3 regions of the Comamonas endophytica genome follow, and region 3 is predicted to be linked to each of the others. Evidence: riboswitches for the same ligand, from Rfam matches in the RefSeq annotation. Region 3 holds a riboswitch; each other region holds the start of a gene.
The links. A riboswitch is a leader RNA that binds a small molecule or an ion and turns the genes downstream of it on or off. The one in region 3 is predicted to bind cobalamin.
Positions count from the first base shown of each region.

Region 1: another riboswitch for cobalamin. It lies ahead of M9799_RS12095 (nitrite reductase); the one in region 3 lies ahead of M9799_RS01880 (TonB-dependent receptor).
Region 2: another riboswitch for cobalamin. It lies ahead of M9799_RS00050 (cobyrinic acid a,c-diamide synthase CobB); the one in region 3 lies ahead of M9799_RS01880 (TonB-dependent receptor).

Region 1 covers NZ_CP106881.1:2,660,995-2,667,694, reverse strand. Annotated here, with positions in the region: gene cobJ (precorrin-3B C(17)-methyltransferase) at 1-105, opposite strand, end outside; gene cobI (precorrin-2 C(20)-methyltransferase) at 116-853, opposite strand; gene M9799_RS12100 (precorrin-8X methylmutase) at 864-1,493, opposite strand; gene M9799_RS12095 (nitrite reductase) at 1,477-2,703, opposite strand; cobalamin riboswitch at 2,909-3,145, opposite strand; gene M9799_RS12090 (M20 aminoacylase family protein) at 3,224-4,402, opposite strand; gene M9799_RS12085 (Bug family tripartite tricarboxylate transporter substrate binding protein) at 4,399-5,382, opposite strand; gene M9799_RS12080 (LysR substrate-binding domain-containing protein) at 5,483-6,394, shown strand; gene M9799_RS12075 (EAL domain-containing protein) at 6,422-6,700, opposite strand, start outside.
Region 2 covers NZ_CP106881.1:8,177-14,876, forward strand. Annotated here, with positions in the region: gene M9799_RS00045 (bifunctional adenosylcobinamide kinase/adenosylcobinamide-phosphate guanylyltransferase) at 1-139, opposite strand, end outside; gene M9799_RS00050 (cobyrinic acid a,c-diamide synthase CobB) at 142-1,542, opposite strand; cobalamin riboswitch at 1,676-1,913, opposite strand; gene M9799_RS00055 (DUF904 domain-containing protein) at 2,093-2,308, shown strand; gene M9799_RS00060 (cell division protein ZapA) at 2,305-2,679, shown strand; gene M9799_RS00065 (hypothetical protein) at 3,125-3,733, opposite strand; gene M9799_RS00070 (CsbD family protein) at 3,828-4,046, opposite strand; partial or broken gene M9799_RS00075 (putative bifunctional diguanylate cyclase/phosphodiesterase) at 4,394-6,700, opposite strand, start outside.
Region 3 covers NZ_CP106881.1:444,349-451,048, forward strand. Annotated here, with positions in the region: gene M9799_RS01870 (FecCD family ABC transporter permease) at 1-219, opposite strand, end outside; gene M9799_RS01875 (ABC transporter substrate-binding protein) at 216-1,121, opposite strand; gene M9799_RS01880 (TonB-dependent receptor) at 1,124-3,277, opposite strand; cobalamin riboswitch at 3,490-3,720, opposite strand; gene M9799_RS01885 (MetQ/NlpA family ABC transporter substrate-binding protein) at 3,975-4,763, shown strand; gene M9799_RS01890 (FadR/GntR family transcriptional regulator) at 4,829-5,542, opposite strand; gene M9799_RS01895 (mandelate racemase/muconate lactonizing enzyme family protein) at 5,714-6,700, shown strand, end outside.

The DNA.
Region 1 (6,700 bases), 1.5 Mb from region 3:
GCCAAAGGCATCGGTGGCCGCGGCAATGCTGGCGCGCACCTGGTCGGTGACCAGCGCGGCATCGCCGGGGCCCAGGCCCACGACAGTCAGGCGTCCAGTCGTCATGCGTCGCGCCTCACATGTCATTGGCCGGGCGCCGGCCCTGGCCGTGCACGATCACGATGGAGAAATACGGACAGCGCTCGGGCGCCGCATGCAGCGGCATGACCTGCTGGTCGGCCATGGTGCCGTTGATCACCAGCCAGGCCTGCGCAAGCTTGCCCTGCTCGGCCAGCAGCGCGCGGATGCGCCCCAGGTGGCGGCCGACCTTCATGATGACCAGCGCGTCGGAGCGCGCAATGTGCTCGCGCAGCGGCGCGTCGGGCAGCGTCGCCGGCAGCACGCTCAGCACATCGTCGCCCCAGGTGACGGGAATGCCCGTCGCATGCCAGCAGCCGACCATGCCCGGAATGCCGGCCAGCACCTCCACCTCCGCCCCCGCCTGGCGCAGCCGCACATACAGGTGCATGAACGAGCCATAGAGAAAGGGGTCACCCTCGCACAGCACGATCACGTCTTCGCCCTGCGCCAGCTGCGTCAGCCGCGTCTGCCAGTCGAGATAGAAATCCGACAGCTGCGCGATGTAGCGCGGGTCGTCGTGCGGAATCTCGGTCGTGAGCGGGTACTCCATCGGGTACTCCGTCACTTCGGCATGCAGCATGCCGTTCACGAGCTGCCGTGCCTTGCCCGGGTGGCCGCGCTTGCGGAAATAGGCGACCTGGCGCGCATTGCGCAGCAGCCGGTCGGCCTTCACGCTCATCAGTTCGGGATCGCCCGGGCCCAGCCCGACGCAGATGATCTTGCCGCGGTTCATGCGCTGCTCCTCACTCGGCCGGCGAGGCCAGCGCATTGACCGCGGCGACGGTGATGGCCGAGCCGCCCAGGCGCCCCTGCACGATGGCAAAGGGAATGCGCCCCCACTCGCGCAACGCGTCCTTGGACTCCGCCGCGCCGACGAAACCCACCGGGCAGCCGATGATCGCCGCGGGGCGCGGGCAGGCCGGGTCCTCGAGCATGTTGAGCAGATGGAACAGCGCCGTCGGGGCATTGCCGATGGCCACCACCGCGCCACCGAGCCGGTCGCGCCACAGCTCCAGCGCCGCGGCGCTGCGCGTGTTGCCGATCAGCGCCGCCAGCGCCGGTACATGCGGGTCCTGCAGCGTGCAGACCACCTCGTTGCCGGCCGGCAGGCGCTTGCGCGTGATGCCTTCGCTGACCATGCGCGCATCGCAGAGGATGGGCGCGCCGCGCTGCAGCGCGGCCTCGGCGGCGGCGGCGAAATCGGGCGAGAAATGGATATGCGCGGCCAGCTCCACCATGCCCGCGGCATGGATCATGCGCACCGCCACGCGCTCTTCCAGCGGAGTGAAGCGCGCCAGATCGGCCTCGCTGCGGATGATGCGAAAGGATTGCCGGTAAATCTCTTCACCGCGCGTTTCATAGGTATGGGTCATGGAGCAGTCTTGTTATCTCCGCTGGCGCTCTGTCGGCAGCCACGGAGGAAATCGGGGTGCGGGGCGCATTGCCGCGGCTGATATGCAGCAGCGCCTTGCCACCGGCATCGGGGCCCGCGCAAAGCACGGCCGAGGCTTCGGCAGGCAGCGCGCAGAACTTGGCGCAGCCGCTGACATGCAGATGCCGGTGGCGCGGCACATCGCCGGCAAGCGCCAGTGCCAGGGTTTGCGCTGCCACCAGGCCCTGGGTGCAGCGCGGCGCGCCGGTGCAGGCGGACACGCGCAGGCGCGCGTCATCGGGACGGGTGATCCAGTGCGCAGCATCCAGCGGGGTGATGGCGCGATCGGCCAGCAGCAGCGAACGCCAGGGCGTGACGCGCAGTTCGGCATCCGCGGGCAGTTGCCTTGCCAGCTCCTGCATGGCCGCGGCATCGATGCGGCCCAGCGGCGCGCCCAGCACCTGGCCATGGGCGGCATGCGGGCCGGGGAGCAAGGGATCGGCGCGCTGCATCAGCGCCGCGTGCAACGGCGCCCCTACCTGCGGCGTGCGCTGGGCCAGCAATCCGCGCAAGCGCGTGGGCGCGGGCGCCGTCGTCATGCGTTCGCGCGCAAACCAGAGAGCCAGCTGCACGGCGGCATCCACGGCCTCTTCGGCGCGCGCAAAGCCATGCCATTGCGCCGTACCGCCCAACGCCAGGCCGTAACCCGCATCTTGGTCCACCCAGAGCTGAAGGTCCGCGCCAATGCTCTGCATGCGCCGCGCCGGATCGTCCACCAGCAGCCCGAATTTGCTGGGCAGCGCCTGCAGGCCGGCACGCGCCAACGCCGCCGGGCTCAGGTGTTCGATCGCGGCCTGCGACAACTGCCGCGCCAGCGCATGGGTGGCATCACCGCGCCGGTACAGGGCCGTGCAATGCACCGCCGGCGCGAGATCGGCATCGGCGTCGGCAGGCACCAGCCCGGCCTCGATCAGCCGTGCGCGCACGACCGGCAGCTGCGCCGTGCCCACGCCGCGCAGCTGCACATTGCCCAGCCGCGTCAGTTCGATCTGCGGATGCGCATGCGCCAGCGCCGATACCGCCAGCACGCGCCACTGCGCGGCGCTGACGGCCGCGCAGTGCGGACGCACGCGCACGATCCAGCCGTCCTGCGCGCGCATGGGCTGCCAGGCAGTGGGGCACCAGCCCTGGACCTGGATGGACTGCGTCATGGGGAAATGGGCGCGCCGTGCGGCGTATCGACGCCCGGCGCAGGTCCTGCCCATGCGGACGGACAGCCAGATGCTTGCTGCATGCAAAATCAATCGTCAGTCGGGCCGCTTCCCGGGCCGGATGGATGAATAGTGCAGAGGGAGAGAAATCGAGGGGCGCGGCTGCGGGCAGCCGGTCACCAGGCTACTGCATTCCCGCTGCGCCTTGGGTTCACACCAGGCCGGTCTCCGGACTCGCAGAGCTCAACCCGGGGGCCGAAGCCTCGACACGCCTTCCCGCTTGCGCAGTGGCTGCCCGGGCCGTGGGGCCGGGGCGTGCATCGAGGCACTCTGATTACCGTTGCGGGTGCAGTGCAGGCTTTGTGGCATGTCCACGCACCTGCTTCCCGTTTCATTCCAGGCGCGCAATGCGCCATGGAACACCTGTGATCGGGGCGGATTTTACGCGATGTCGGCAGCTTGCGCCCGGCGCGGCCGGCGAGGCGCGGCCGGCGAGGCGCGGCCGGCTAGGCGCGGGAGCTCAGCGCAGGAAGCGTTCGGCCAGCTGGCTCCAGAAAGCCGCGCCATAGGGAAGGTTGACGTCGTTGAAGTCGTACCTGGGGTTGTGCAGGCCGCGCCCGCCATCCGCGGGGCCGTTGCCGATGCGCACCAGCGCGCCCGGGCAGCGCTGCAGCATGTACGCGAAGTCCTCGCTGCCCATGAGGCGCGGGAAGTCGCGTTCCACGCCCTCCTCGCCCACCAGATCGGCCGCCACCTGCGCCGCCAGCTCCACGGCAGCGGCGTCGTTCACCACCACCGGGTAGCCCTCGACATAGTCGATCTCCGCGCGGCAGCCATGCCCCTCGGCCACGCCCGCGATCAGCGCGCAGATGCGCTCCTTGAGCAGCGCGCGCATTTCCGGGGAGAACGAGCGCACGCTGATGCCGATCTCGGCCTCGGCCGGGATCACGTTGAGCGCATCGCCGGCGCGCAGCCGGCCCACGGTGACCACCGCCGATTCCGCCGGATCGACATTGCGCGCCACCACGGTCTGCAAGGCGGTGACGATGGCCGCTGCCGCGACCAGCGGATCCACGGCCAGGTGCGGGCGCGCCGCATGGCCGCCGACGCCGATGATCTTCACGAACACCCGGTCGCCCGCGGCCATGAAGGCGCCGCTGCGCAGCAGAAACCGTCCTTGGGGAATGCCGGGATGGTTGTGCATCGCGTAGACCGCATCGCAGGGGAAGCGCTCGAACAGGCCGGCATCGACCATGGCCTTGCCGCCGCTGTCGAAGCCGCGCTCCTCGGCCGGCTGGAAGATCAGGTGCAGCGTGCCGCTGAAGCGGCGCTGGCGCGCCAGGTACCTGGCCGCGCCCAGCAGCATCGTCATGTGGCCGTCATGGCCGCAGGCATGCATGCGGCCCGGAACGCAGCTCGCGTGCGCCGCGCCCGTGGCCTCCTCGATGGGCAGCGCATCCATGTCGGCGCGGATGCCCAGGCGGCGCGCGCCCTCCCCCACGCGCAGCGTGCCGACCAGGCCGGTGCCGCCAAGGCCGCGCGTGACCTCGTAACCCCATTCCTGCAGCTTGCCGGCGATGAAATCGGAGGTCCCATGCTCGGCAAAGGCCAGCTCGGGATGGCGGTGCAGATGGCGGCGGATGGCGACCAGCTCCTGCTCGTAGGGCAGCAGCTGCTCGATGCGGGTGTACTGGGTCATTCGAGAACGATGTTGTTGGCCTTGGCGATGCGCTGGTAGAACTTGATGCGCTCGGCAATCTCCGCGCGGTAGGCCTGCGGCGTGACGTCTTCGGGGACCATCATGCCCTTTTCCACCCAGGTGGCCTGGGTCGCCGGGTCCTGCAGCACCTTGCGCGTGGCCTGGTACAGGCGCTCGATGATCGCCGGGGGCGTGTTGGCGGGCGCGGCCAGGCCGGTCCAGGAGGTCAGGTTCAAGTCGGGCAGCTTGAGTTCGGCAAAGGTCGGCACGTCGGGCAGCTGCGGCACGCGCTGCGGCGCGGCCACGGCCAGCGCGCGCAGCTTGCCGTTGCGGATGTTGCCCAGGTTCGACGACAGGTTGTTCCAGGTCAGCTGCACCTGCCCGGCGATCAGGTCGGTCACCGCCACGCCGGCGCCGCGGTACGGGATGTGCGTCATCGGCAGCTTCGCCTGGGTCTTCAGCAGTTCCATGCTCAGGTGCGAGACCGAGCCGGTGCCGGCACTGGCGTAGTTCAGCTTGCCGGGGTTGGCCTGGGCATATTTGACGAGTTCCGCGAAGCTGCGCACCGGCAGGTCGGCGTTGACCAGCAGCACGTTCGCCAGCCGATCGATCAGCGTGATCGGCGCGAAATCCTTGACCGCGTCGTAAGGCAGGTTCGGGTTCACCGCCGGGTTCACGACATGGGTGCTCTGCGAGGTCACGACCAGCGTGTAGCCATCGGGGCGCGCCTTGGCCACATGGACCGAGCCCATGGTGCCTCCGGCGCCGCCCTTGTTGTCGACGACCACCGGCACGCCCAGCTCGCGGCTCAGGCGGTCGGCCATCAGCCGGCCCGAATTGTCGACCGAGCCGCCCGGCGTGAACGGCACGACCAGCGTGATCGGCTTGGAAGGATATGCGGCTTGGGCATGTGCTGCCGCCAGCGGCGCCAGGGTGCCGGCTGCCGCCAGGCTTACGAATTCGCGTCGGTTGAATTGCATGGGTTTGCCTCGATGAAGATGGCGCGATGGTATGAACGCCGCAGCGCGCCGGCAAACGACAATTTCATCCAGAGCGATGACATGATGTAATCGCCGCATCATGAAGATCCATTCCCCCTCGCTGGTCGAGCTGCATGCCTTTCTCGCGGTCTGTCGCCAGGGCAGCTTTCGCCGCGCCGCCGAGGAGCTGTGCGTGACGCAGGCGGCGGTGAGCCGCGCGGTGAAGCGGCTGGAGGAGCATCTGGCCGGCGGACGGCTGTTCGAGCGGCTGGCCACGGGCGTGGCGCTCACGCCACGCGGAGTGCAGCTGCGCAAGCTCACCGAGCGGCATGTGCTGGCGCTTGAATCGGCGGCCGAGACCATGGGCCAGCAGGCGCAGCCCCAGCGCGTGCGGCTGAGCGTGATTCCCACGCTGGGCATCCAGTGGCTGATGCCGCGACTGCCCGGCTTCAACGCGCGCCATCCCGATGTCAGCGTGGAGCTGCGCCAGTTCAAGCACGACGAGGATTTCACGCGCGACGACGTCGATCTGTGGATAGAGGTCAAGAGGCCGCGCCGGCGCTGGCCCGACCATATCCACACGCGCTACCTGCTCGGGCGCGAGCTGATTCCGGTGTGCACTCCGCGCCTGAGCCAGGGCTTTCGCACGCCGCAGGACCTGCAGCACGCCAGCCTGCTGCACCACACCAACTTCCCGGACAACTGGGAGCGCTGGTTCGCCAAGGCCGGCGCGCCCTGCACGCCGCGGCTCGGGCCGGGCTTCGATCTGACGATGCATCTGATCGTGGCCGCCAAGGCCGGCATGGGCGTCGCGGTGGTGCCGGGCTGCGTGGTCGAGCGCGAGCTGCAGCTCGGCGAGCTGGTCATGCCCTTCGACATCGATGTCTATTGCGGGCGCGGCTATTTCATCTGCAGCAAGCGCGATGTTCCGTCCTTCGCCGCCCGGGACAGGTTCGCCCGCTGGCTCGACGAGCAGGCCAGCGTGCACCTGGGCGCGGCCACGGCGGTCTAGGCCCGCGCCCTGCGCCAAGCCGCTGGCTCAGGCGGCGCGGCGCATCCCCACGTCGAATGCCGCGTCCGGCACCCGGCCTATGGCGCGGAAGGCTGGCTTGGCAAACAGGTAGCCCTGCATCAAGTGGATGCCCGTATCCCAGAGGAAGTCGCGCTCCGCCGTGGTCTCGATGCCCTCCGCGATGACCTGGATGCGCAGCTCCTCGCACAGGCGCACCAGGCTGCGCACGATGGCCTGGCGCGCGCGGTGCGTGTCGATGTCGCGGATCAGGTCCATGTCCAGCTTGATGATGTCGGGCTGGAAGTC
Region 2 (6,700 bases), 440 kb from region 3:
CCTCGTCCCATGCCAGGCCCGTGGCCAGCAGGCAGGCGCTGTGGGCGGGCGACTCCAGCAGCCAGGCCTGGGCCAATGCCTCGGCGCGGCGCGACTTGCCGCTCTTTTGCCCGCCCAGGATCAATTCGCTGCGCGCCATGCTCATGTGTCCTCCCTGTGATCGTCCAGCGCCTGGCGCGCGCCCAGCAGCGCCGCCACCGCGCGCGGGTGCGAGGCGAACCAGGCGTGGAAGAAGCTCGCATGCAGGCTGCCGTGGCGATAGAGCCATTCCCCGCTTTCGGCGCCCGCATCCGCATCGGGTCGGCGGCTGCGGCCCAGCACCTGCGCGCCACTCTCGAGCCGCGCATAGTGGAAGCTGTGGCCGCGCAGCAGCCCCCAGGGCGTGGACAGCTGCTGCATGCCCAACCCTGCCAGGCGCTTTTGCATCTGCGCCCGGCCCGGCATCAGCCCCCACAGCGGCGTCCACTGGCCGTCGCTCCCGGCAATGCCTTCGCACAGCGCCAGCATGCCGCCGCACTCGGCCCAGATCGCCCTGCCCGCTTCCCAGTGCGCACGGATGTCGGCCTGCACCGCGCCCTGCGCCGCAAGCTGCGCGGCATGCAGTTCGGGGTAGCCTCCGGGCAGCCACAGCGCATCGCACGCCGGCAGCCTCTCGCCAGCCAGCGGCGAGAAAAAGCGCAGCTGCGCACCCATGGCCCGCAGGCATTCCAGATTGGCGGGATAGACGAAGCTGAAGGCCGCATCGCGCGCCACGGCCACCACCCGGCCGTCGAGCCAGGGGCCCAGCGCTTCGGGCTGGCCTGCCTCGGCTGCCGGTGCCGGCGGCGCAAATTCCACCGTCCATTGCTGCCAGTCCTGCCAGCTGCGCTGGCCCAGCGCCGTGGCCTCGAGCGCATCGGCAGCGGAGTCGAGCCGCTGCATGCCGTCCGCGAGTTCCTGCGCTGCCACCAGGCCCAGGTGGCGCTGGGGCAGCAGCGCCGTGCCCGCATCGGCGGCAATGCGCTGCACCGCGCCCAGCCAATGGCTGTCGGCATGCACCCCGGCCTGCAGCAGCTGCGCATGGCGCGCGCTGGCCACGCGGTTGGCCAGCACGCCGGCCCAGCGCAGGCCCGGCTGGAAATGCTGCAGCCCGTAGGCCACGGCGCCCAGCGTGGCGGCCATGCCGCCGGCATCGATCACCGCCAGCACCGGGATGCCGAAGCGGCGCGCGAGATCCGCGGCACTGGGGCTGCCGTCATAGAGCCCCATCACGCCCTCGATGAGGATCAGATCGGCAGACAGCGCCGCCGCGTGCAGCCGCGCGCGCGCATCGGCCTCGCCTGTCATCCACAGGTCCAGCGAATGCACCGGGGCGCCGCTGGCCAGCTGGTGCCAGTGCGGGTCGAGATAGTCGGGCCCGCATTTGAAGACCTGCACGCGCCGCCCCTGGCGCGCATGCAGGCGCGCGAGCGCCGCCGTCAGCGTGGTCTTGCCTTGGCCCGAGGCAGGCGCGGTGATCAGCAATGCGGGGCAGCGCGCGGGCGTCATGGTGCGCTGCTCCATGGCAGGCTGGCGACAGCCAGGGCGCGGCGGCGCACGACGCCGTGAACAGGGTGAAGCATGAGTATCAACGTGAAGCCACCCGGCGCCGACCTCCCCGTCGGCAATGGGTTCCAGCAATCCGCGATGCAGGCATGGCGGATGCACTTCGTTGGCCGGTATCCGGGCTGGGCGGAGCGAAGCTCTTGCAGGCCTTCCCAGCGCGATGCCAGTGGCCGGTGAAGAAGAGCCGAGCGGGCAAACGCTCATCCGCTGACCGTTGCGGGGGCAGCGCAGGCACGAAAGCGGCGCCCGCGCGCCGCATCCTCCCTGCTTCCCGTTGAACTATGCATCCTGGAGGCGGACGCATGAGCACCAACGCCGGCCATTGTAGCCGCGAGTGGCGTCGGTGCGGCCCTGGCTGCCGATTCATGCCAGCCACGCAGGACCCAAGTTGGCGAGCACTTGCATGCTTCCGAGGCTGTAGGACAAAGCATATTCCACACGCCCGCAGGCCGGAGGAACGCTTTTTTACGCCTATCTCCAGCCGGCAAGTTCTACAATTGGACCTCCTATGTCTGCCCCGTCCCCCCTCGACCTCATATCCGACCGCGTGGAGCGACTTCTGTTGCGCCACGAGGAGCTTCAGCGCACCAATGCCCTGCTGGCCGAACAGGTCGCGGCCCTGACCCAGGAACGCGATTCGCTGCGCTCGCGGCTGAGCGCCGCGCGTGCCCGTGTCGATGCCCTGATCGAGCGCCTGCCCAGCAATGAAAAGGCCGGCACATGAAGCAGCTTGACGTGCAGATCCTGCATCAGAACTATCTCCTGACCTGCCCCGAGGGACACGAGGAACGCCTGCTCGAGGCCGTGGCCCGTGTCAACGACACTATGGCCCGCATTCGCGACGCCGGCAAGGTGCGTTCGCGTGAACGCGTGGCGGTATTGACCGCGCTCAACATGGCTTTCGACATCGTCACGGCAGAGCGCATGCCAGCTCCTGCTCCCGTTGTCGCCGAGCCGGTGGCGGTCGAGACGACTGCTGCCGAAGACGCCTTGGTGCAGGCGGCCATGATCCAGCAGCAGGAAGACGCGCAGCGCATCGTGGCTCTGCTCGAGCGCCTTGACCAGGCGCTTGAAGACGATCCGCAACTGCTGTAAAATTTGCGCCTGCGGCGGCGAGCTTGGCGCATCCACATTACAATGAAGTCGTCTGCAAATCTGCTGGGCTTTATATTTCCTTGAACCAATGCTCATTGAGCCCGGGCTTGGTACATCGCTTGGTGAGCGTGATCGTCTCGCGTCAGATGAACCCAACGTCAAGCTGCCCTTGCCCACCTGAACCCCGGTTCAGGATGCCGGTCTGGTGGAATTTGCAGACACCCAATTTCCCTGACGGGCCGTGCATTGCACGGCCCGTTTTCATTGGCTTGCCGCTCCATGCACGTGGGCTTTTCGCGGTCCCGGCAGGCATCCGCAGCCATCACCCCCCTGCCGCGCCGCAGCAAGCGCAGCGGGGTGCATACGCAAGAAAGCCGCAATCGCGCCCTGCGCGACTGCGGCTTGAAGCAGCGGATTCAGGCCCCGCTGCGCATCAGCTCGGGATTTATTGGCCGTGAATGCGCTTGGCGTCGGCCACGCACTTGTCCTTGACGTCACCGCTCAGTGCATCGCAACGCTCGCGGGCGGCCTTGTATTCGGCTTCGCGCACTTTTTCCTGGCTGGCGTCGCGGCGCGCTTCGGGAGCCGTGGTAGTGCCGCGCTGGGTTGCAGCCGGCATGGCCGCAGTGCCGGCGTTGCCCATGGGGCCCACGTTGCCGGAAGTGTTCATCTTGGCAGCTTCCGTGGCCTTGACGTGCGCCGCCTTGGCGTCCTTTTCGCAGACGTCCTTGGCATTGCCCTTCAGGTCATCGCACTTTTCCTTGGCCACATCGTATTCGGCATCGGCCTTGGCCTTGGCGATATTGTGGCGGTTGCGCTCGCTGGCATCGGCGCGGTACTCGAGTTCGGCCTCGGCCACCTTTTCACGGCCCTTGGCCTCCTTCTCGCAGACATCCTTGGCATTGCCGGACAGGGTGTCGCACTGGGCCTTGGCAGCCTTGTAGTCGGCGCTGATCTGGTCTTTGGCGGCCTTGTGCTCGGCAGGCGTGGCGGCGAATACCGAAGACATGCAGGCAACGGCAGCGATGGCGGTGAGTTTTTGTTTGAAGTTCATGATTATCTCCTTGTGATCATGACAGGCAGGGAATATGCATTCAAGCTTTGAATGCACCCTTGATGCCTGGCACGGAATATGTCGAAAAAGACCGTTATTCGTCGAAACGGAAATCGGGATTGCGCTGTTGCCAGTCGCGCAGCTGGGTCTCGGCCTCTTCCTTGGCCACTCCCTGGCGCTCCTGGATCCTGCCGATGAATTGGTCGCGCTTGCCGGCAACGACATCAAGGTCGTCATCGGTAAGCTTGCCCCATTGCTCGCGGATCTTGCCCTTGAATTGTTTCCAGTTTCCTGAAACTCGATCTTCGTTCATACAAAATCCTTTTTATCTACGCGGTTCTGAAGCACAGCCCGCTGAATTGAAAACACATTCACCCGAAAGCGAGATGTGCATTCAATGTATTCCGCAGTGCAATTGGCAGATGTGGGATATGAAGTTTTATGCCAGTCGGCTTTCACCTACACTCGCAACAAAGCATATAAATCAATTGTTTTTGATTATCAAATAGCAGAAACCGATAAATCAGGATAATAGAATCCCGTTGGATGGCCCTGTCGCTCCGGCAGTGCTCTGCTCAGGGACAGCCGCCCGCGGCGCTGCATCAGGCCGCGCCAGGCGAATGCGGCGCCGCGTGGCAAAGGCCCTGCGGCGGCTGGACGCTACTGGCGTTCCGGGCTGCCGCTTTGCAGGCGCAGGGCGGAGTCGGCCACCACGCCGCAGTGCCAGTCGTCTTCCTGCAGCACACCCATTTCACGCATGCGGGCGTCGAAAGCCTCGGCCGGCAAACCGGGCGAACACAGGAATCCCTGGAAGAACTGGCATTGCAGCGACTGCAGACAATCGCGCTGCGCGCTGGTCTCCACGCCCTCGGCGACGACCTCCGTGCCCAGCGCCTTGCCCATGCTGATGATCGCGCTGACGATGGCCCGGTCGCCCGGGTCCTGCGGCAGGCCGCGCACGAAGGACTGGTCGATCTTGATCTTGGCGATCGGCAGTTTCTTGAGATAGCCCAGGCTGGAATAACCGGTGCCGAAATCATCGATCACCAGCCCCACGCCCAGCTCGGCGATGGAGCGCACGCGTGCCGCCATCTCGTGGGCATCCTGCAGCAGGATGCTTTCCGTCAGCTCCAGCTCCAGCAGGTGCGCCTGCAGGCCGTGGCGCGACAGCAGCTGCTGCAGCCGCTCGACGAAGTCGGGCTGGCGGAACTCCAGCGCCGAGACATTGACCGACACCTTCAGCGGCCGCCCCCCAACGCTCCAGCGCACGGCTTCGCAAATCGATTGCTCGAGCACCCAGGCGCCCAGCGTCACGATGTAGCCCGACTCCTCCGCCATGGGGATGAACACGCCGGGCGAGACCATGCCGAATTCGGGATCGTTCCAGCGCAGCAGGGCCTCGGCCCCGACGATGCGGTTGCTGCCTATATGCACCTGCGGCTGGAAATAGACCGCCATGCGGCCGTGCTCCAGCGCCTGGCGCATCGCATGCTCGAGCTTCATGCGCGACAGCAGGCCGGAGTTCATCTGCGGCTGGTAGAAGCTGTAATGCCCGCGGCCGCGCTCCTTGACCCGGTACATCGCGGTATCGGCCTGCATGATGAGCTCGTCGAGCGTATGGCCGTGGTGGGGGTACTGGGACACGCCGATGCTGCACTGCACCGAGAAACCCAGCCCATCCAGCAGGAAGGGACGCAGCATCTCGCGCAGGATGCGCTGCGCCACGCTGGCCGCCAGGGTTTCGTCGCAGCCCTCGAGGTAGAGCACGAATTCGTCGCCGCCCAGTCGGCAGAGCATGTCGGCCGCGCGCAGGCAGCCCTGCAGCCGCTCGGCCACCAGCTTCAGCACGCGGTCGCCAAACTGGTGGCCCAGCGAATCGTTGATGATCTTGAAACGGTCGAGGTCGATGAACAGGATCGCGAACACCTCATGGCCGTCCGCCGCGCGCGCCAGCGCCCGCTCCACATGGGCGGACAGGCACAGGCGGTTGGGCAGGCCCGTGAGGGCGTCGCTGAAGGCCAGCTCCTCGATGCGCTGCTGCGCCTGGCGCTGCTGCGTCAGGTCGCGCATGAAGCCAATGGTCTGGAAGACCATGTCCTGCGCATCGCGCAGCGCCACCCACGACAGCCGTACGGCGCAGCGCTGCTGCCCGCCCTGCTCGAGCCACAGGTTGCCCTGCCAGAAGCCGCCGCCGCGCCATTCCTGCGCTGCGGCCGCATACCAGTCGGCCGGAGCGCTGCTGCCGAACAGCTCCCGCACATCGCGCCCCGCCCAGTCGCCCTCGCCCATCAGCCGCAGGCAGGCGGGATTGGCGCGCACCAGCCGGTGCGCGGCATCGGCAATGAAGATGGCATCCAGGCTGCAGTCGAACACCCGCGCCGCCAGTTTCAGGCCGGCCTGCACCTCCACCTCGTGCGTGATGTCGCGAAAGCTGTGGATGCGGCCGATGGGCGCGCCGCGCTTGAGCTGGGGCACGGAGCGCCGCTCGATGATGTGCCCGCTCTCGAGCTCCAGCACGTCGGTGCTCTCGAGCAGCGGCTGGCGCTGAAGCTGCTCGAGCCGCAGCAGGTAGGCCTGGCGGTCACGCACCTTGGCGGCCATGTACTCGAGAATGCCGGCATCGTTGCGCTGGACCAGCATGTGCTGCGGCAGCCCCAGATGGCGGCCAGGCGATGGTTGAATGCGCGGATGCCGCCATCCTGGCTGCACACCAGCATGCCGTCGGCCGTGGAGTCGAGCGTGGCGCGCAGGTCCGACAGCAGGCCCTCGAGTTCCTGCTCGGTGTGCGCCTGCTCGCTGCGGTCCAGCATGCTCAGCATGATCCAGCCGTTCTCGCCACCCAGGGGGCAGTCGATGCGTTCGACGCGCTGCTCCACCGGACGCAGCGTGCCGTCGCGGCACTGCACCTGCGTCAGCGTCTGCGAGCCATTGCGCCACTGGCTGGCGTCTTCCCAGAGGCACAGGTCC
Region 3 (6,700 bases):
CCCCTGGAACACCGCGCCCGACAGGCCCAGCTGCGCGCCCACACAGGCCGCGGCCAGCACGCGCGGCATGCGCCACTCCCACAGCAGGCGCGCGCGCAGCGTGTCGCGCTCGGTCAGCGCGCTCCAGAGTTCGGCGGGCGCGGCCCATTCATGGCCGGCAAAGATGCCCAGCACCAGGCCGAGCGCCAGCAGTGCCCATGCGGGCCAGCGGATTTTCATTTCCATCCTTTGCGCTGCAGCTGCAGCAACCGGTGCGCGAGGGATTCGATCCCATCGAAGGTGCGCGGGCCGGGAATCAGGAATTCGGCGCGCGCCACGGTGATGGCCCGCTGCGCGCGCACCGCGCGCATGTCGCGCCAGCCGGGGCGGCGCGCCAGTTCGTCGAGCCCCGCCTGCGCGCCGGCAAACAGCAGCACATCGGGATCGCACGCCAGTGCCGCCTCGGGCGATACCTGCGCCAGCGTGCCGATGCCCGGCAGCGCATGCCGTGCACCCGCGCGCAGCATCGCCTCATGGGTATAGGTGCCGGGTCGCGCGACCAGCAGCATGCCGTTGCCCATGCGCCCGGTGACCATCAAAGCGCGCGGTGCGGCCCGGCCCGCCATCTGCCCGTCGACGGCGTGCAGGCGCTGCTCCAGCGATGCCGCCAGCGCCTCGCCACGCGCCTCGACGCCGGCGGCCTTGGCCACCAGGCGCACATTGCCGATCACCTCGCCCAGGCTGCGGCTCAGCAGCACCATGACCGGCACGCCGATGCGCTCCATGGGATCGACCAGCTGGTGCGCGGCCTGGCGCGCGGGCGTGACGATCACCAGGTCAGGGCGCTGCGCCACTACCGCATCGACCGAAAAGCCCAGGCGCCCGCCCACCCGCGGCAGCCGGGCCACCTCGGGGGGAAAGCGCGTGAATTCCTCGATGCCGACGATGCGCCTGGTCAGCCCCAGCGCAGCCACCAGCTCGGTGTTCGAGGAAAAGATGGTCACGATGCGTTGCGCCGGAGCAGGCAGCACCACCTCCCGGCCCAGCGCATCGCGCAGGCGTAAGGGTGAAGAAGCCACTGCATTGCCCAGCAACGCGCCGCAGCCCAGTGCGCCAAGCAGTCCGCGCCGTGCGATGCCCATGGTCAGAAATCGGCCTGCAGCCCGATCAGCCATTCGCGCCCCGGCATCGAAGTGCCGCAGCCGCCGTTCTGGAAGATCGGGTTGGCGATGCACGGCCGCTTGTCGAGCGCGATGAAGATCGGATGGCGGTTCAGGTCGAAGACGTTGTTGATGCCCGCGAACAGCTTCATGCCGCGGCTCACGCGGTATTCGCCGCGCAGGTTCCACACGGTGAACGCGCCCTTGCGGTGAATGAAGGTGCTGCTCGGCTCGCCCTGCGGGATCAGCAGGTTCTCCTCGGTGTCGTACCACATGGGCCCGCGCAGCAGCGCCGTGAGCTGTGCGCTCCAGTCGCCCGGGTTGCGGTCCATGCCGCGCGCCAGGCGCAGGCCGACCGCGGCCTCGTATTGGTACATGCGCTGCACGCGGTCGGTGTTGGCCGAGGCGGCCGCGCCCTTGTCCTTCATCTCGAAATGGTAGTAGCTATTGCCGAAGACGCTGAGCACCGGACCGCTGGCCAACCGGCCGATCTCGCTGCGCGCGCTGAGCTCCAGCCCGCGCGCGACGATATCGGCGGCATTGTTGGCGTAGTCCGAGGTGTTGGTCGCCGGGCCGCGCGAGACGGTGATGATGCGGTCCGAGATGGTGTTCTGGAACAGCGCGGCGTCAACCGTCAACGAACCCTGGCGCAGGGTAGTGCCGACTTCCAGCTGGCGGCTGGACTCGGGCTTGAGGTTCGGATTGCCGAAGCTGCGCCCGCCGCCCACCGCGGTGAAGTCGGCCGACAGCTCGCTGGCCGTGGGCGCGCGGAAACCGGTGGAGGCCCCGGCGCGCAGCGCCCAGCTGTCGCTGACCTTCCAGACCGCGCCTGTGGACCAGGTGGTCTTGCCGTAGTCGCGCGCAGTGGTCACGGCCAGCGGCACATTCGGCGTCTGGTCGAAGCGCGTCTCGCCCCAGGTGCGGCGCAGCCCGGCGCGCAGCGTCAGGCGGTCGCCGAAGAAGGTCTGTGCATCCTCCAGATACAGCGCGTGGGTGTGCTCGGTCTGGTTGGTGTCATAGGGCGCGACCTGGCCCGCGGGCCCGCCGGGCATGGCATTGCGCTCGCGGTCCGAGCGCAGCCGGTTCTTCTCGTAATCGAAGCCCAGCAGCAGGTCGTTGCTGTCGCTCAGGCGCAGGCGCGGCTGCAGGCGCAGGCCGGTGGCATCGAGCTGGCGGTGGTTGTAGTCGCGCGCGGTGCCGGGCACGGCGCTGGTGCCCGACCGGATCACGGGCGAGGCCCAGTTGAACTCGTCGACGTCGGTGAACGCATAGGCATGCGCCAGCCAGCTCACCCGCCCGCCGGGCAATGCGCCCTCGTAGCGCAGATCGGCTGACTGGTTGTAGCGGTTGTCGCGGCTGAAGATGTTGGCGCCGGAGCCACGGAAGCCAGCGTTGTAGATGCCGTCGGTGCGCAGCTGCAGTTCCACGCGGTGCAGGTCGGCCAGCTGCCAGCCGAGCGCGCCGCTGGCGCCGCGGCGCTTGTAGCTGGTGTTCCTCATCTCGCCGCCGCCGCGGCCCGAATCGTAGTCGTCGCGCCCGCCGGCATTGGCGCCCACATACCAGTCCCAGCGCTCGCTGGCGCCGCTGATCTGCGTGTCGGCGCGCCACAGCCCGCTGCCGCCGCCCACGACGGAAGCGCGGTTGCCGCCGCCGCTGGCGCCGGTGCGCAGGATGATGTTGATCACCCCGCCCATGTTCTGGCTGCCATAGACCACCGAGCCCGGGCCGCGCACGATCTCGATGCGCTCCACATCCGACAGGCTGAGCTTGGAGAGGTTGGCCGTGCCGGCGCGCCGACCGTTGAGCAACACCAGCACCTGGCCGCGGTAGTCGCGCCCCTGGCCGTCGGTGGCCGCGCCGCGCAGGTTCATCGAGGTCTGGGCGGCGGTCCATTCACTGAGAAAGCCCACCGCGTGCTCGGCCAGCAGATCGGTCACCGAGCGTGCCGAGGAGCGCTCGATATCGGCGCGGTCGATGGTCTGGGTGGTGGCGGCGATGCGCAGGCGCCCTTCGGGGCGCGCCGTGGCGGTGACGAACACATCAGCGAGCGTCGTCGGGTCTTCACCCGCCGCATGGGCCGCTGGACCCGCCAGCGTGGCCCAGGCCAGCAAAGACAGCAGGGCCGGACGGCAAGACAAGGGAAAGGAAGGCAGGGCAGCGCGTCTGAGCGCGTGCCGCGAACGAGGCAAGTGCATACGATGATTTCAAGGCGAGGCTTCGCTCACCCGCGAAGCCCAAGGACCAAAACCCGCCGCAGCGCGCGCCTGCATGAACCCGCAGCCAGGCCTGGCCACGCCCGTGCGCCGCCATTGCTTCAGCTGTTTGTCCAGACATGCGCACTCCCGCGGCGTCCGAAGCGATCACAAAGGCCGGTCTCCGGGCTCGCGAAACGCTGGCGCATGTCGAATGCGCCAGCTCAGCCCTCGCCTTCCCGCGCGCCAAGAGCACGCAGTGACTGCCAGCCTGGGGGCCAGCGTGAGGACCTGGGATTTCGCCCACCGTTGCGGGGGCAGCGCAGGCATTGCCGGGATATGAGGCCCGGCGCACCTGCTTGTCGAACACCTTTGAATCTGGGCGTCATCAGGCGGGCTCTGAGCCCGCACAACGGACGCCTGTGCGCGATTATCAAGGAAAGACGCGTTTTGTCACAGAACCAAATCAGGCGGAGCACCCGCATGAAAACACTGGCATGCATATAAAACCACATTCTTATAACCAGAATGGCTTTCTCCTACGTATCCCGTGCCTGATGGTCACTAAACTAGCGCTTTCTGCACTGCGTGTTCACTGTTTTGGTGCAGACCCCTCCCTCCATCTCTTCAAGGAAGCCTTGTCATGCTGAAGAAAGCTCTTAGCGCGATCGCCCTGGCCAGCCTGGCTCTGACTGCCCAGGCAGCCGACGTGGTGCTCAAGGTTGCGGCCACCGCCGTGCCCCATGCCGAAATCCTCAACCACATCAAGCCCGCGCTGAAGAAGCAGGGCGTGGAATTGCAGGTGCGCGAATTCAGCGACTATGTGCAGCCCAATGCGGCCGTCGAAGACAAGCTGCTGGACGCCAACTTCTTCCAGCACCAGCCCTACCTCGACAGCTACAACAAGGACCGCAAGAGCTCTTTGGTGGCCGTACCCAACGGCAAGATCCACGTCGAGCCCTTCGGTGCCTACTCGCGCAAGATCAGGAACATCAACGAGCTCAAGGAAGGCGCAACCGTCGCCATCCCCAACGATCCCTCCAATGGTGGCCGCGCGCTGCTGCTGCTGGCCAGGCAGGGCCTGATCGAGCTGAAGGACCCGAGCAGCCTCACGCCCACGGCGCTGGATGTGGTGAAGAATCCGAAGAAGCTGCGCTTCCGGGAACTCGAGGCGCCGCTGCTGCCGCGGGCGCTGGCCGATGTGGACCTGGCGCTGATCAACACCAACTACGCGATCGAAGCCAAGCTCAATCCCACCAGGGACGCGCTGTTCATCGAGGGCAAGGACTCGCCCTACGCCAACATCGTTGCCGCGCGCAAGGACCGCGCGGGCAGCCCGGAGATCGCCAAGCTGATCCAGGCGCTGCACAGCGAGGACGTGAAGAAGTTCCTGCAGGACAAATACCAGGGCGCGGTCGTTCCCGCGTTCTGAGCCTGCCCTCCCCGCCAGCCGCCGGCCGTGCCCCGCGCACTGCCGGCGGCTTTGCTTTTGGCGGCTCAGCGCGGTGCCGGCGCGTCGGGCCGCCCTGGGCCGAACAGCCGCTCTATGCCGGCCGCGAGGTGCGCGCGCATGGCCTCGCGCGCACGCAGCGGATCACGCGCGGCAATCGCCGCCTCGATCTCGGCATGCTCCTGCAGGACCGCGGCGGTCTTCATGGGCGAGCGCTTCGACAGATCCCTGATCAGCTGCACGCTGAAGCGCATCTGTTCGGCCAGCGCCTGCATGGTCAGCAGATAGAAGCGGTTGCCGCTGGCCTGGGCGACCGCGATATGGAAGGCCAGGTCTTCCTCGATGCCCGGCTGCCGGCTGGCCAGCGCAGCCTGCATGCGGTGGTGCGCCATCTTGATCTGGACATGCTGCGTCTGGCCCGCCTGCGCCGCCAGGGCCGCGCTTTCCACCTCGATGTTCATGCGGAACTGCAGGAAGTCGCGCACGTCGGCGATGCTGGAGAAGGCGCCAAAGGGCACGGCGGCTTTGTGCGCCATGTCGCCCACGTAGTGGCCCGAACCCTTGCGCGAATAGATGCGCTCCTCGCTGCGCAGCCGTTCGAGTGCCTGGCGCAGCACCGGGCGCGAAACGCCGATGGACTGCGCCATCCGCGCCTCGCTGGGCAGGCGCTGGTGGGCGCCGTAGCTGCCCGCGGCCATCAGGTTCATGACCTGGTGGTAGGCATGCAGGCTCAAAGCCGGCGGCAAGGCTTCTGGGTCCATGGGTGCGTGGCGAGTGACGGGAACCGCGATTTTTCCAGAAAGCGGCGCAATGGCATGCCGCCGGCACAAAGCTGTCAGACAGATTCAGCTTCATTTTGACAACTGGAAGACGCACTCGGACACTGCGTCCACACATCCAGGGCCGGCGGCCCGCATGACACCAGGAGACCCATGAGCACCATCACCGCCTTGCGCACCCTGCGCATCGACGAGCACCCCAACTTGATCTGGGTGGAGATCGAAACCGATGACGGCCTGACGGGCCTGGGCGAGTCGTTTCGCGGCGCAGAAGCCGTCGAGGCCGTGCTCCACGCGCAGGTCGCGCCCTGGCTGATCGGCCGCGACGCGCAGCAGATCGAGGCCGTCTCGCACCATCTGATGACGCCCTACCTGGGCTTTCACAGCAGCAGCGCCGAGACCCGCGCCGCCAGCGCCGTCGATCTCGCACTCTGGGACCTCGCAGGCCAGCGCCTGGGCGTGCCGGTGCATACCGCGCTGGGCGGGCGGGTGCGCGACGCCATTCCCGTCTACAACACCTGCGCCGGCTACCGCTTCAACACCGCGGGCGCCGCGCGCCGCGACGTCGCCCAGGCGGACCACCCGGCCGGCCCCTACGACGACCAGATCGCTTTCATGCGCGATGCGGGCGCGCTGGCCGAAAGCCTTCTGGACGAAGGCTACCGGGCCATGAAGATCTGGCCCTTCGACATCTACGCACCTGCGAGCAATGGCCAGCTGCTGACGCTCGAGCAGCTCAAGCAGGGGCTGGAGCCCTTTCGCAAGATCCGCCAGGCGGTGGGCGACCGAATCGAGATCATGTGCGAGCTGCACAGCCTGTTCGGCACCCATGCGGCGGCGCGCATCTGCCAGGGCCTGGAGGAATTCGACGTCTACTGGGCCGAGGACCCGCTGTGCAAGATGGACGACGCCCCCGCGCTGGCCGACCTGCGCCGGCGCACGCGCACGCCGGTCTGCGGCAGCGAGACGCTGGGCAGCGCCAAGCAGTTCCGCGATCTGCTGGCGGCCGATGCGCTCGACATCGTGATGCTGGACCTCGCGTGGTGCGGCGGGCTGACCGAGGGCCGCAAGATCGCCGCGCTGGCGCAGGCCTACTCCAAGCCGATCGCCCCGCATGACTGCACCGGCCCGGTGACGCTG